3 regions of the Enterococcus sp. GPZ-007 genome follow, and region 1 is predicted to be linked to each of the others. Evidence: predicted binding sites of a transcription regulator. Region 1 holds the regulator's gene; each other region holds the start of a gene.

The links. The regulator HrcA, encoded in region 1, represses chaperone genes, less so after heat shock. The targets are predictions, from matches to a motif close to TTAGCACTCNNNNNNNNNGAGTGCTAA.
Region 2: a site for HrcA is predicted at 2,058-2,084, ahead of groES (co-chaperone GroES). Genes of this name have one in related genera too.
Region 3: a site for HrcA is predicted at 3,022-3,048, ahead of AC4J95_RS02040 (ATP-dependent Clp protease ATP-binding subunit). Genes of this name have one in related genera too.

What each region holds. Positions count from the first base shown of each region.
Region 1 covers NZ_JCAFYN010000021.1:49,985-54,689, reverse strand. Annotated here, with positions in the region: gene dnaJ (molecular chaperone DnaJ) at 1-19, opposite strand, end outside; gene dnaK (molecular chaperone DnaK) at 169-1,998, opposite strand; gene grpE (nucleotide exchange factor GrpE) at 2,049-2,606, opposite strand; gene hrcA (heat-inducible transcriptional repressor HrcA) at 2,640-3,680, opposite strand; gene hemW (radical SAM family heme chaperone HemW) at 3,802-4,705, opposite strand, start outside.
Region 2 covers NZ_JCAFYN010000039.1:25,327-30,031, reverse strand. Annotated here, with positions in the region: gene AC4J95_RS16555 (MBL fold metallo-hydrolase) at 1-546, shown strand, start outside; gene AC4J95_RS16550 (NAD(P)-dependent oxidoreductase) at 585-1,205, opposite strand; gene AC4J95_RS16545 (CPBP family intramembrane glutamic endopeptidase) at 1,285-1,926, opposite strand; gene groES (co-chaperone GroES) at 2,122-2,406, shown strand; gene groL (chaperonin GroEL) at 2,429-4,057, shown strand; gene AC4J95_RS16530 (DUF1827 family protein) at 4,404-4,705, shown strand, end outside.
Region 3 covers NZ_JCAFYN010000002.1:67,226-71,930, reverse strand. Annotated here, with positions in the region: gene AC4J95_RS02055 (LTA glycolipid anchor biosynthesis glycosyltransferase, IagA/BgsA family) at 1-502, opposite strand, end outside; gene ptsP (phosphoenolpyruvate--protein phosphotransferase) at 770-2,497, opposite strand; gene AC4J95_RS02045 (phosphocarrier protein HPr) at 2,497-2,763, opposite strand; gene AC4J95_RS02040 (ATP-dependent Clp protease ATP-binding subunit) at 3,204-4,705, shown strand, end outside.

The DNA.
Region 1 (4,705 bases):
AATCACGTTTTGTAGCCATTGGCTTCCCTCCATAATTCATAGAATCGTTAGTATTGTATCACAATTCAAATTCGATACGATACTTTTCTTAGATTTTTTCTAAAGGAATCACCAATCTTGAAAGAAAAAAGGCCAAAGCGATGACTTTGGCCTTTCGTAACGAATCAATTATTTGTCGTCATCGTTAACTTCTTCAAAATCAGCATCCACGACATCATCCGCGCCGCCTTGAGCTGCGTTTGGATCAGCCTCTGCTTGTTGTTGTGCTGCTTGTTCGTAAAGTTTAACCGTTAAGTTTTGTACGATTTCGTTCAATGCATCACGTTTTTCTTTCATTTGTTCGATATCATTGGCTTCAACCGCTGCTTTTAATTCATCACGAGCGTCTTCAGCTTTCTTCACTTCATCCGCGTCAACTTTGCCTTCTAATTCTTTCAATGTTTTATCAACTGAGAATAGTAAAGCATCAACGTCGTTGCGTAGATCAACTTCTTCTTTACGCGCTTTGTCGGCATCCGCATTTGCTTCAGCGTCTTTCACCATACGTTCGATTTCATCGTCTGATAAACCTGATGAAGATTTGATCGTGATTTTTTGTTCTTTTTGAGTTCCTAGATCTTTTGCAGAAACATTTACGATACCATTTTTATCGATATCAAATGTTACTTCGATTTGAGGGATTCCACGTGGTGCAGCTGGAATATCTGTTAATTGGAAACGACCTAACGTTTTGTTATCAGCAGCCATCGGACGTTCACCTTGTAATACATGGATGTCTACAGCAGGTTGATTGTCAGCAGCTGTTGAGAATACTTGCGATTTACTTGTTGGGATCGTTGTGTTGCGATCGATCAATTTAGTAAACACGCCGCCCATTGTTTCGATACCTAATGATAATGGTGTTACGTCTAGTAATACGACATCTTTCACGTCACCAGTAATAACCCCACCTTGAATTGCAGCGCCCATCGCTACTACTTCATCCGGGTTAACAGATTTGTTAGGTTCTTTGCCAGTCTCTTTACGTACAGCTTCAACAACTGCAGGAATACGTGTAGAACCGCCGACTAAAATTACTTCGTCTACATCTGATTGAGACAAGCCAGCATCTTTCAATGCTTGACGAACAGGTGCTTTCGTACGTTCAACTAGATCAGCAGTGATTTCATCAAATTTCGCACGAGACAATGTTGTTTCTAAGTGTAATGGACCAGCATCGCCAGCTGTGATAAACGGCAAGCTGATTTGTGTTGAGCTGACACCTGATAAATCTTTTTTCGCTTTTTCAGCAGCGTCTTTCAAACGTTGCATAGCCATTTTGTCTTTAGATAAATCAATACCGTTTGCTTGTTTGAAGTCAGCAACTAAATAATCGATGATCTTGTTATCAAAGTCATCCCCACCTAGTTTGTTGTCACCAGCAGTAGATAATACGTCGAATACGCCATCCCCTAATTCAAGGATCGATACGTCAAAAGTACCACCGCCAAGGTCAAATACTAAGATTTTTTCATCTTTATCTGTTTTATCTAAACCGTAAGCTAATGCTGCGGCAGTCGGTTCGTTGACGATACGTTCAACTTCCAAACCAGCGATTTTACCAGCATCTTTCGTTGCTTGACGTTGTGAATCATTGAAGTAAGCAGGTACAGTGATAACGGCTTTCTCAACTTTTTCACCCAAATAATCTTCAGCAAAACCTTTGATGTATTGTAACACCATTGCTGAGATTTCTTGCGGTGTATAATTTTTGCCGTCTGCTTCCACTTTAAAACCAGCTTCACCCATGTGACGTTTGATAGATGAAATCGTATGAGGGTTCGTAACTGCTTGACGTTTCGCTACTTCACCGACTTGGATTTCGCCGTTTTTAAATGACACAACAGAAGGTGTCGTACGATTTCCCTCTGGGTTCGTAATGATTTTAGCTTCTCCGCCTTCTAAGACAGCGACTGCTGAGTTTGTTGTACCTAAGTCAATACCGATAATTTTACTCATAGTTGAAAATCTCCTTTTCCATTATATGTTTAAATTTTTAGTAGAATACATTATTGAGCTACGATCACCATTGCTGGACGCAACACGCGATCATGCAGCTGATACCCTTTTTGTAAGACATTTACTACCGTCTCCGGCTTCACTCCATCCTCTGCAGGAACAGTTTGGACTGCTTGGTGCAGATTCGGATCGAAGGTCTCACCATCAGCTTTGATTTCTGTGATGCCTTCTTCTTTTAATGCAACAGTTAAACTTTCAAGAACCATCTCTACCCCTTTTTTAAGGCTGGCTCCTTGATCGTCAGTAACTTCCGTTGCTAGGGCTCTTTCTAAATTATCGATCGCTGGTAATAATTTCTTACCAAGATCTTGTGAACGATAGCGAATTAATTGTTCTCGTTCATTTTTGTTGCGGTTAGACATATTTGCGATTTCAGCACGAGCTCGCAAGAATTTATCTTCCATTTCATTGAACTTGCCAGTCAACTCCTCAACTTCGGAAACTTCTGGAATATCAATGCCTTCCGCTTCTTTTTCAGTCGAATCATTTTCAGTCGTCTCAACTTCTTCTAATTCTTCTTCAACTTCTCGCTTCTTTTCTTTTGCCACTGCGCGTACTTCCTTTCTTTTTAGGAATCGTTCCTAGTGATACAAATCCAGAGAACGGTAATAATCGTCCAATGCATTTGTCAACTCGTATCGGAAAACTTCCAATAACCCAAAGATTTTTGAATACGGCATCGACGTTGGACCTAATAATGCGATCGTCCCACGACCATGTCCGCGTATTTCATAATTTGCCTGGATCATGCTTAAATGGTCGAACAAGTCATTTTCCATCTCAGTTCCGATTCGAACGTGAATATTGTTGTCAGAAGGCAACAATAATTGCGTCAATTCATCTGAATTCTGCATCAATGAATACATTGATTTCACATGATTGAGGTCCTGATCGGGATTGAAATTCAAGATATTCATTCGTCCACTTACAAACACTTTATCCTCAAAGGCATCATTCAAAATCACATCAAACAAGTGGCTGATTCCCTCAGTCGTTTGGAAATAGCGATGTAAGATCATTGGAATTTCAGTCCTCAGTTTTTGGTAAACGCTCACCAAAGGCTGACCGACTAAACGATCATTGATAATTTGGACCATTTTCTCCAAGTCTTGACTGGCAACATTCTCCGGTATTCGAAAAACTTGACTCTCGACATTTCCCTTATCTGTGACAATAATCGCCAATATTTGCCGATCATTCAACGGAACGATTCGAAAACCAGTCAATGTCCGATCTTTCATTTCGGGGCCGAGCGAAAACGCCGTGTAGCTGGTAACTTGCGAAAGTATCTTGGCAGACTGTTGAATGATATCATCGATCTCATGAATATCTTTTTTTAAGGATCTGCGAATTTGATCTACTTCTTGATTACTCACCTTAGCTGGCGTCAATAGATGATCCACATAATAACGATAGCCTAAAGCTGAAGGAATCCGTCCTGATGAAGAGTGAGTTTTCTCCAACATACCCAATTCTTCTAATGCCTTCATGTCATTGCGGATAGTTGCGGAACTTGCTTTTACGCCTTCTTCCATCAAACTTTTTGACCCGACCGGTTGACCCGTGTTGGTAAAGTCTTGGATGATCAAGCTGAGAATCAGTTTTTGTCTTTCAGTTAACATTCTTCTCATCCTTTAGTTAGCACTCTTTCTTTTTAAGTGCTAACTCGATTATTAATATACCACATCCGCTATAGAAGTCAAGCGAAAAAAATAAAAAATTAGCACTCTCACAACGAGAGTGCTAATTGTCTTTATTCAACAGAAATTTTTCAAAAACATCGTTTCCTCGAAATAAGCCTGCTTTTGTTAGAAAAACTCTTGAATCTGTCTCTACCAGTAGTTTTTGCCGTTTTAATTTTTCCACCGTATCGCCATAAATTTCCATGATGCTTTGACCAAAACGAGCTTCAAAAACCGATTTTTCAACACCTAAAATTTTTCTTAAGCCTAAGAACATCTCTTCTTCAATCTGTTCCTTTTGAGTTAAGTATTCCTCTTCGAGCATTGGCAATTGATCGTCATTCAATGACTTCAGATAATGCTGGATCGGTCCGCGATTTTTGTAGCGCCGATCTCCAAGATAACCACTGGCTCCTGCTCCAAGCCCAAAATAATTTTGATTATTCCAGTAAACTAGATTGTGTTGACTTTCAAAACCAGGTTTTGCAAAATTACTGATCTCGTATTGCTTACGTCCTGCTTTTTCCATCGCTTCAATCGTCTCAGCGTACATCTGTGCCTCTAGTTCTTGCTCCGGCAGCTGCATCTTCCCTCGCCGTACCCAATTCATGAACATCGTTTGATTCTCTAAAATCAAAGAATACAACGCATAATGAGGTAAATCGAGCGCTAATGCTCGTTCAACCGTGTCGCGAAAGCTTTCTAAACTTTGACCTGGCAACGCATAAATCAAATCAATCGTTACATTAGAAAAATTTTTCTCTTCTAATAAACGAATCGTATCATACACATCCTGCGCGGTGTGCTTACGCCCGATTTTTTTCAACAGCCGATCATCAAAAGTTTGGACGCCCATTGATAAACGATTCACACCATAATTTTTCATCACATCCAATTTATCTGCAGACAAATCACCAGGATTCGCCTCTACTGTAAATTCTCCATTATTGTACGGAAGAATTTCT
Region 2 (4,705 bases), on a different contig from region 1:
ACTTGGGAAGCAATGGCTCCTTTGATTGGGAAAGTTGATGTGGAACAGAAGCATATTTTTGAGATGGGAAAAGTTCTTACTTTTGGTGATTTGGATATCGAAAGTTTTGGCGTTTCTCACGATGCTGCAGCACCGCAATTTTATCGTTTTTACAAAGATGGGCATTCTTTTGTCATGTTAACAGATACAGGATACGCTAGTGAACATGTTCGCGGAACAATTCGTGACGCGGATGCCTACTTGGTAGAAAGCAACCATGATTTAGAGATGTTGCGGATGGGTGCTTATCCTTGGAGTCTAAAGCAACGGATTTTAGGGGACCGCGGGCATTTGTCTAATGACGATGGTGCGCTGGTTATGACCGATATTCTTGGTGATCGGACGAAACGCATTTACTTGGGGCATTTGAGTAGAGAAAACAATATGAAAGAATTGGCACATATGACGATGGAAGAAACATTGACTCGTTATGATCTTGGTGTAAATCACCAGTTCCAAATCTTTGATACCGATCCAGATAGCGCAACTGAATTATTCGCAATCTAAAAAAGGCAGGCTTGCTTATTTGCAGGCCTGCCCTTTTTTTAACTATAAACACTGAAATGCTGGTTGAGATGTCTTGGCTCGATGATTTCATCGATCACAGCTATTGCGTAATCGGCCATGCTAATCTCACTTTGACCTTGGGCATTTTTTTGCAGGCGATCATCGCTGACTTGATAGTGACCAGTACGTTGACCATCAGGAACAAAATTTGCAGCTGGACTTAAATAAGTCCAATTGATCCGTTGAGCGGCTTTTAGATCTAAAAATGCTTGGTACATGTTATAAGCCGTTGGATAGTAGACAGCGTTTGGATCGGAAAGTTCGATCATGCGGTGATCCTCATCAATAAACAAGGAAGAGGCTCCCCCGACAACGAGTAAACGCGTGTCCGTTCCGCGCAAAATGTTGGTGAGGTGCTTCAATGATGTTTGATGCAGCTCTTCTTGACCAACTGGCGGACGAAAGGCATCTACCACGACATCAAAATACTCTACATCTTTTTTTGTCAGCTCGAATAGATCCTTCACCAAAATAGGGACTTGTACCTTTAGTTTTTCGGGGTGGCGAACGATTGCAGTAACCGCTAAATCACGAGCGAGGGCTTCGCTTAGGATTAATGATCCCGCATGTCCGGTAGCACCAATAATTGCTATTTTCAAGAAAAAACCTCCTTAGACTATTATGAATCTAAGTCTAAGGAGGTTTTTATAAAATAGCAAAGGATTAGTCTGGAAATTTTTATGATCGAAGTGCCAATTGTGTCAGGATGACCAACAGATTCATTCCCACGTGAGTAATCATCGAAGTCCAAATGCGTCCGCTATAACGATACATACCACAGAATAAAAAGCCTAATCCAGCATACAGGAGGTAGTGTCCATCATTATGGGCAAACGCGAATAAAACAGAGCTTAGTAATGCTGGCAGGAAAAATCCCAATCTTTTCTCCAGTGAGCCGAAGATTGCCCGACGAAAAACGAACTCTTCCATAATCGGTCCAGCTATCGTTGTTGCCAAAATAAAAATCATGTTGTTCATGATTAAATCCACGATATTCTGCGTGTTTTGTGAAGCAACAGATTGTCCTAGAAATTGCTGCTCGATTTGTAAAATAACCATTTGCAGTATTAAGGAAGCGGGAATTCCAACGACTCCAAGCAGAATTGTAATCAAAACATTTTTTTGTCGGGTTTCTATTTCGAATGACCGGGACTTGACTCGATAAAAGATCATTAAGATAGCGCCAAGAAAATATGTCAGTGTCGTTAACTGGATAATTTGTGAAGAAGTTATTTGCAATACACTTTGAAAAATGACTGGTGAAAACAAAACTAGTCCGTAAGTGAAAATCGTGATAAAACTATATTTTTTTTCGCTCATTATTAATCCCTTCTAAACATTTATTGTTCCCAAGTATACCATATTTCAGTAAAAACTTAGTGCAGAAAAAAATAAAAAGCAATCGAAGGACTTGCAAAAAGAAACAAAAATGGTATTATAGGAATTGTGAGTTAGCACTCGATAGCCAAGAGTGCTAACAACTTAGAAAATCATTACTAGTTGGAGGGATTTATTGTGTTAAAACCATTAGGTGATCGTGTCATTCTTGAAGTTACTCAAGAAGAAGAAAAAACAGTTGGAGGCCTAGTCCTAGCTTCAGCGGCCAAAGAAAAACCACAAACAGCTAAAGTTGTGGCTGTTGGTGAAGGCAATGTGTTGGAAAACGGTCAAAAGAGTCCAATGCCAGTAGCTGTTGGTGATACGGTAATGTTTGAAAAATACGCAGGTACAGAAGTGAAATATGAAGGCAGTGAATATTTGATCATCGCTGCAAAAGATATCATGGCAATTGTCGAATAAAAAATAATGAGGTGAAAGAATCATGGCAAAAGATATTAAATTTTCTGAAGATGCTCGCGCAGCAATGTTACGTGGGGTAGACAAATTAGCTGATACAGTGAAAGTTACATTAGGACCAAAAGGACGTAATGTTGTTCTAGAAAAATCTTACGGTTCACCATTGATTACAAATGACGGTGTTACTATTGCAAAAGACATCGAATTAGATGATCATTTTGAAAACATGGGAGCAAAATTAGTTTCTGAAGTTGCTTCTAAAACAAATGATATTGCTGGAGACGGTACAACTACAGCGACTGTTCTTACTCAAGCAATCGTCCGCGAAGGATTGAAAAACGTAACTGCTGGCGCAAACCCAATGGGAATTCGCCGCGGAATCGAATTAGCAACAAAAGCAGCAGTTGAAGAATTGCATAGCATTTCTAAAGTTGTTGATTCAAAAGATGCGATTGCACAAGTTGCGGCTGTTTCTTCTGGTAGCGAAGAAGTCGGTAAATTAATTGCTGAAGCAATGGAAAAAGTTGGTAACGACGGTGTTATCACAATTGAAGAATCTAAAGGGATCGACACTGAACTAGACGTTGTTGAAGGAATGCAATTTGATCGTGGTTACTTGTCTCAATATATGGTAACAGACAACGACAAAATGGAAGCTGCTTTAGAAAATCCATACATCTTGATCACAGATAAAAAAATCTCTAACATCCAAGATATCTTGCCATTGTTAGAACAAGTATTACAACAATCTCGTTCATTGTTAATTATCGCTGATGATGTTGATGGTGAAGCATTACCAACATTAGTATTAAACAAAATCCGCGGAACCTTTAACGTTGTTGCAGTGAAAGCTCCTGGTTTCGGTGATCGTCGTAAAGCGATGTTGGAAGATATCGCGATCTTAACTGGCGCGACTGTCATTACAGAAGACCTTGGTTTAGATCTTAAAGAAGCAACAATTGAAAACTTGGGAACTGCTGGCAAAGTGGTTGTAGATAAAGACAATACTACAATCGTCGAAGGCTCTGGCGACAAAGCTGCATTGAACGATCGCGTTGAAATGATTAAACGTCAAATCGGCGAAACAACATCTGATTTTGATCGTGAAAAATTACAAGAACGTTTAGCAAAACTTGCTGGCGGCGTAGCTGTCGTTAAAGTTGGTGCTGCTACTGAAACAGAATTAAAAGAATTAAAACTACGCATTGAAGATGCCTTGAACTCAACACGCGCTGCGGTTGAAGAAGGAATCGTATCCGGTGGTGGTACTGCTTTGGTCAATGTCATCAAGAAAGTATCTGAATTAGATGCTGAAGGCGACATTGAAACAGGGATCAAGATCGTCGTTCGTGCATTAGAAGAACCTGTTCGTCAGATTGCTGAAAATGCTGGATTTGAAGGTTCAGTTGTAATCGACAAATTGAAAAATGCCGAACGCGGTACTGGTTTCAACGCAGCATCTGGTGAATATGTCAATATGATTGATGCTGGGATCGTTGACCCAACTAAGGTTACACGTTCAGCATTGCAAAATGCCGCATCAGTATCAGCTTTATTATTAACAACTGAAGCTGTTGTTGCTGACAAACCTGTAGAAGGTGGAGCAGCAGCTGCACCAGCAATGGACCCATCTATGATGGGCGGCATGATGTAATCACGCCTTAAGGTAAAAGCCATCGAAATTCATTTCGATGGCTTTTTTTGTCAGTTCCGCTTTTCCTAATGTAAAAAGAGCGAAATCTGTTCCCATTAAAAGCCAATAAATGATTATGATGTTTAGCGGAATGATAAGACGCAGATAGTCGATGATCAAAAAACAATTGACGATGTGTTTGTATTGCCAGAGAAAGAGAGTAAAAAGCGTTCATCTCAATATTTTTTTCTTTTTCATAAAAGTTTTTGTATTGAATAAAAAACACTGGCTCGGTATGGTAAAATGTTCATTGGAAAGAAAAATAATTATAAATCACGATAAAAATATATAGATAGGAGAGCGTTGAATGAAATTAATTGAAACACCCTTGAACAGTAATGTTAACTTGGAAACACTGTATCCTAATCTAACAAAGTACTTTTTTGATAAACGGCAAGCCGTGAAATTACTAAAACTTTACGCCTATGATCGCACGAAAATAATATACGCGGATCGTTTTGACACGATTGATTTGCTGTTGTTGAATCGTAAACGCAAAATCAGTCATGAAGAGGTAGATACGATTATTCACCGTTTGTTAAAAGTCGATCGTGAAGATGTAGTGGTGAATGTAGGGTATAAAAAACAAATTATGGAAGCTGGAATGCG
Region 3 (4,705 bases), on a different contig from region 1:
CACAGATGATGACTTTTTGTGTTTCTGTTAAATTGAAATGTTTTCGGAAGGATGCTTCCTTGTATTCATCAGGATAGTATTTCTTTAGGTCGATACCATTTGAAATAGCAGCGATCGGTTGCGTCAAGCCATAGCTGCGCAGTAACTTTTTAGAATATGGTGTCGGTGTAATTAAATGATCTGCCTGCTGATATAGAGCAACCAGCCATTTCTTAAATAAAGGGGCTAGTTGATTGGAGCCGATAAATGAATTTCGAAAATCTTCTTCTGTCGAATGGGCATGAAAAATAATCCTTTTTCCCATTTTTTTGGCTTTCCTAACAAGTCGCAGGCTTTTCGGACCATAGGTGTTGATATGTAATATATCATAATCTGTTGCCTTCGGGTCAAGTGTATAATCAATGCCCATAGCATTTAATGCTCTCTTTTGATGACTAAGTGCTCGTCCAATACCAGATTTTCCAATCACATTCTGACCTTCAAAGTAAAGTAAAATTTTCATAGGTCACCTTCTTTTTCTATATTGTTTTAAAATCATTTCAAGTTCAGGTTGTATTCAGTAGAAAACTCTAAAAAATTTCCAATCAGAAAGGAAAAATGTAAAATAGATAACTGTCTTTTTTAAAGTAAATTAATTATATCATAAGCATTTGAACATGTTCTCAACCTATAGTCTGATTTTAAAGTGAAAGCGATCCTTTCATTCAAATTATGATCGCACCAAAAAAAAAGACCGTTGCCTAATTTAGACAACGGTCCAGGAAAAAGCTTATTTTACGTATTCTTCTACCAATTCTTGAACTTCTTCCATTGTATCGCACTCTTTCAACGCTTTATCAGCTAAATCAGCCATCTTAGTCGTTGTCAGACGTTTCATTAAGCTGCGAGTTCTAAGAATAGATGTCGCACTCATAGAGAATTCATCTAATCCCATACCCATCAATAATGGAACAGCCGTTTGATCGCCGGCCATTTCGCCACACATACCAGCCCATTTACCTTCAGCGTGAGCTGCATCAATCACGTTTTTAATCAAACGTAAAATTGATGGGTTATAAGGTTGGTATAAGTATGAAACGCGTTCGTTCATGCGGTCAGCTGCCATTGTGTATTGGATCAAGTCATTTGTTCCGATACTGAAGAAGTCAACTTCTTTAGCAAACTTGTCAGCTAAAACAGCTGCAGCAGGAATCTCGATCATGATTCCGACTTGGATCGTATCAGAAACCTTCACGCCTTCATTAACAAGTTTTTCTTTTTCTTCGTTAAACATTTTCTTCGCTGCACGGAATTCTTTAAGTGTCGCAACCATTGGGAACATGATGCGCAAGTTGCCGTGAACAGAAGCGCGTAATAATGCACGTAATTGTGTACGGAACATGTCATCGCCTAGTTCAGATAAGCTGATACGCAATGCACGATAACCCAAGAATGGATTCATTTCGTGAGGTAATGTTAAGTAAGGTAGTTCTTTGTCTCCACCGATATCCATTGTACGAACAACGACTGGTTTGTCGCCCATGCCTTCTAAAACAGCTTTATAAGCTTCAAATTGATCGTCTTCTGTTGGGAAATCTGAAGAGTCCATGTATAAGAATTCAGTACGATACAACCCGATCGCTTCAGCGCCATTATTATGAACACCTTCAAGATCTTTTGGCGTACCGATGTTGGCAGCTAATTCAAAATGCTTGCCATCAGCTGTGACTGTTTCAGCATTTTTTAGCTTTTCCCATTCTGCTTTTTGCGCTGCATAAGCTTCGCCGGCTTTTTTGTATTCAGCCGCTTGTTCGTCAGTTGGGTTTACGATTGTTTCACCAGTGATACCGTTGACTGCTAAGATGTCACCTTCTTTAGTTTTAGAAGTGATTTCTTTTGTACCAACGATTGCTGGAATTTCTAATGAACGAGCCATAATTGCTGAGTGAGAGGTACGTCCACCGATATCAGTAACAAAAGCTTTTACAAAGTTTTTATCTAATTGTGCAGTATCACTCGGAGTCAAGTCATGTGCGACAACGACAACTTCTTCGTCGATCATTGATGGATCTGGTAAAGATACACCTAATAGATGAGCCATTATACGTTTAGTAACGTCGCGGATATCCGCTGCACGTTCTTGCATATAAGCGTTATCATCCATTGCCTCGAACATGCCGATATACATATCTGTAACTTCTTTAAGTGAGCTTTCTGCATTCACTTTATTATCTTGAATATGTTGTTTGATTTGACCAATCATTTCTGGGTCTGAAAGAACCATCAAATGAGCATCAAAAACTTGTGCTTCTTCTTCACCTAAGCTTTTCGCTGCTTTATCCCGAATTTTTTCTAATTCAGCAGAAGAAGCCGCCAAAGCGTCGTCTAAACGCTTTTCTTCGGCAGCAGTGTCTTCTACATTATTTTGTTTGAAAGATAAATCCGGTTGTACTAGCAGATAAGCTTTCGCAACGGCAACTCCGTCACTTGCGGCAATACCTTTTAGTAATTCAACCATTATTCAGATAATCCTTCCTTTTTCATTGTTTCTACGATTGCTTCCATTGCTTCTTTTTCGTCAGCACCTTCAGCAGAGATAGTAACGTCAGAACCTTGGCCAACACCTAGAGACATAACTCCCATGATTGATTTAAGGTTAACTGATTTTCCTTTATACTCTAAGTTAATATCAGAGTTAAATTTGCTTGCAGCTTGCACTAATAAAGTTGCGGGACGTGCATGAATCCCTGTTTCTGCTACTACGTGAAAATCTTTTTTTTCCATATTGACCGTTCTCCTTTATAAAAAAAAATGTTTTTTTATGTTAGGGCTTTAATGATAACATCCATCATTTTGAGCCCTTCATTTTCTTAGATTACCATTTTTTTACCGTAGATACAACAATTTTAGTCGAATTATTCCAGTTAAATGTATGCCCTTTCTTAAAATATCTGGTTTGATTGATCAATCCCCTGATTATACCTGTTTTCATTTTTTTTACATAACACTAAAAGAGAAAAAAATGTGGGTGTATATCTTTTTTTAGCACTCGAAGATGTTGATTGCTAAAAAATGAAACAAACTGTTTGCTTTTATAAAAAATCTCGCTATAATTATTCTTAAGGTCAGTGATAGTCAAACAACTGGCCAGCGTATCTTTTTACGAGATTCGCTTACTCGATGTACAATGGAAGAAACAATCAACTATTGAAAGGGTGAAAAAAATGCTTTGCCAAAATTGTCATGAAAATGAAGCAACGATTCATTTATATGCAAACGTCAATGGACAACGAAAGCAATTAGATTATTGCCAGAGTTGCTATCAAAAATTGAAGAATCAAGCTGGAGGTGCGCCGCAAATGGCAGGAAATGATCCTTTTGGTTTTGGAAGTTTAGACGATCTGTTTCGCTCGATGTCGCAGCAAATGCAACAACGACAAGGTGCTGCAAATCAAACACCACCGACTCAATTCGGCGGTGGAAATGGTATCAATAATCAACCCCCTCGTGGAAACGGCGGCGGGCTGTTAGGCGAATACGGAATTAATATCACTGGATTAGCACGTGAGGGAAATATCGACCCCGTTGTTGGACGAGATGATGAAATTCAACGTGTTATCGAAATATTAAATCGCCGAACAAAGAACAATCCAGTTCTTATCGGTGAGCCCGGTGTTGGTAAAACCGCTGTGGTTGAAGGTTTAGCTCAAAAAATCGTTGATGGAGATGTGCCTCAAAAATTAATGGACAAGGACGTCATCCGTTTAGATGTCGCTTCCCTTGTACAAGGTACTGGTATCCGTGGACAATTTGAAGAACGGATGCAAAAGCTGATCGAAGAAATTCGGCAAGCGGAAAATATCATCCTTTTCATTGATGAAGTTCATGAAATCGTCGGTGCCGGTGCAGCTGGCGACGGCAATATGGATGCTGGTAATATTTTAAAACCAGCCTTGGCTCGTGGTGAATTACAAATGGTCGGAGCTACTACATTAAACGAGTATCGTATTATTGAAAAAGATGCTGCTTTAGAACGCCGGATGCAGCCTGTACGCGTCGAAGAACCTTCCGTTCAAGAAACGATTGAAATCTTGAAAGGCTTGCAAACACGCTATGAAGATTATCATCATGTAAAATATACAGATGACGCTATCAAAGCCGCTGCAGAACTTTCAAATCGCTACATTCAAGACCGTTTCTTACCTGACAAAGCGATCGACTTATTAGACGAAACAGGTTCGAAGAAAAACTTGACGATCCAAATTGTTGATCCAAAAACGATCGACAAGAAATTAGCGGAAGCAGAACAACAAAAGGCTCAAGCTTCTCAAGAGGAAGACTTTGAGAAAGCAGCTTACTACCGCGACCAAATCAATAAATTGCAAAAAATGAAAGATCGCCAGTTAACAGATGAAGAAACACCTGTCATCAGCGAAAAGGACATGGAACAAATCGTTGAAAAACGGACGGGAATTCCTGTTGGTGAGTTGAAAGAAAAAGAACAAACACAATTAAAAAATCTTGCAGTAGACTTGAAGCAACATGTCATCGGGCAAGATGAAGCCGTTGATAAAGTTGCCAAAGCTATTCGACGTAACCGTGTCGGCTTGAACAAGAAAAATCGTCCAATCGGTTCGTTCCTATTTGTTGGACCAACTGGGGTCGGAAAAACAGAATTAGCTCGCCAATTAGCCGAAGAATTATTCGGCTCAAGTGATTCGATGAT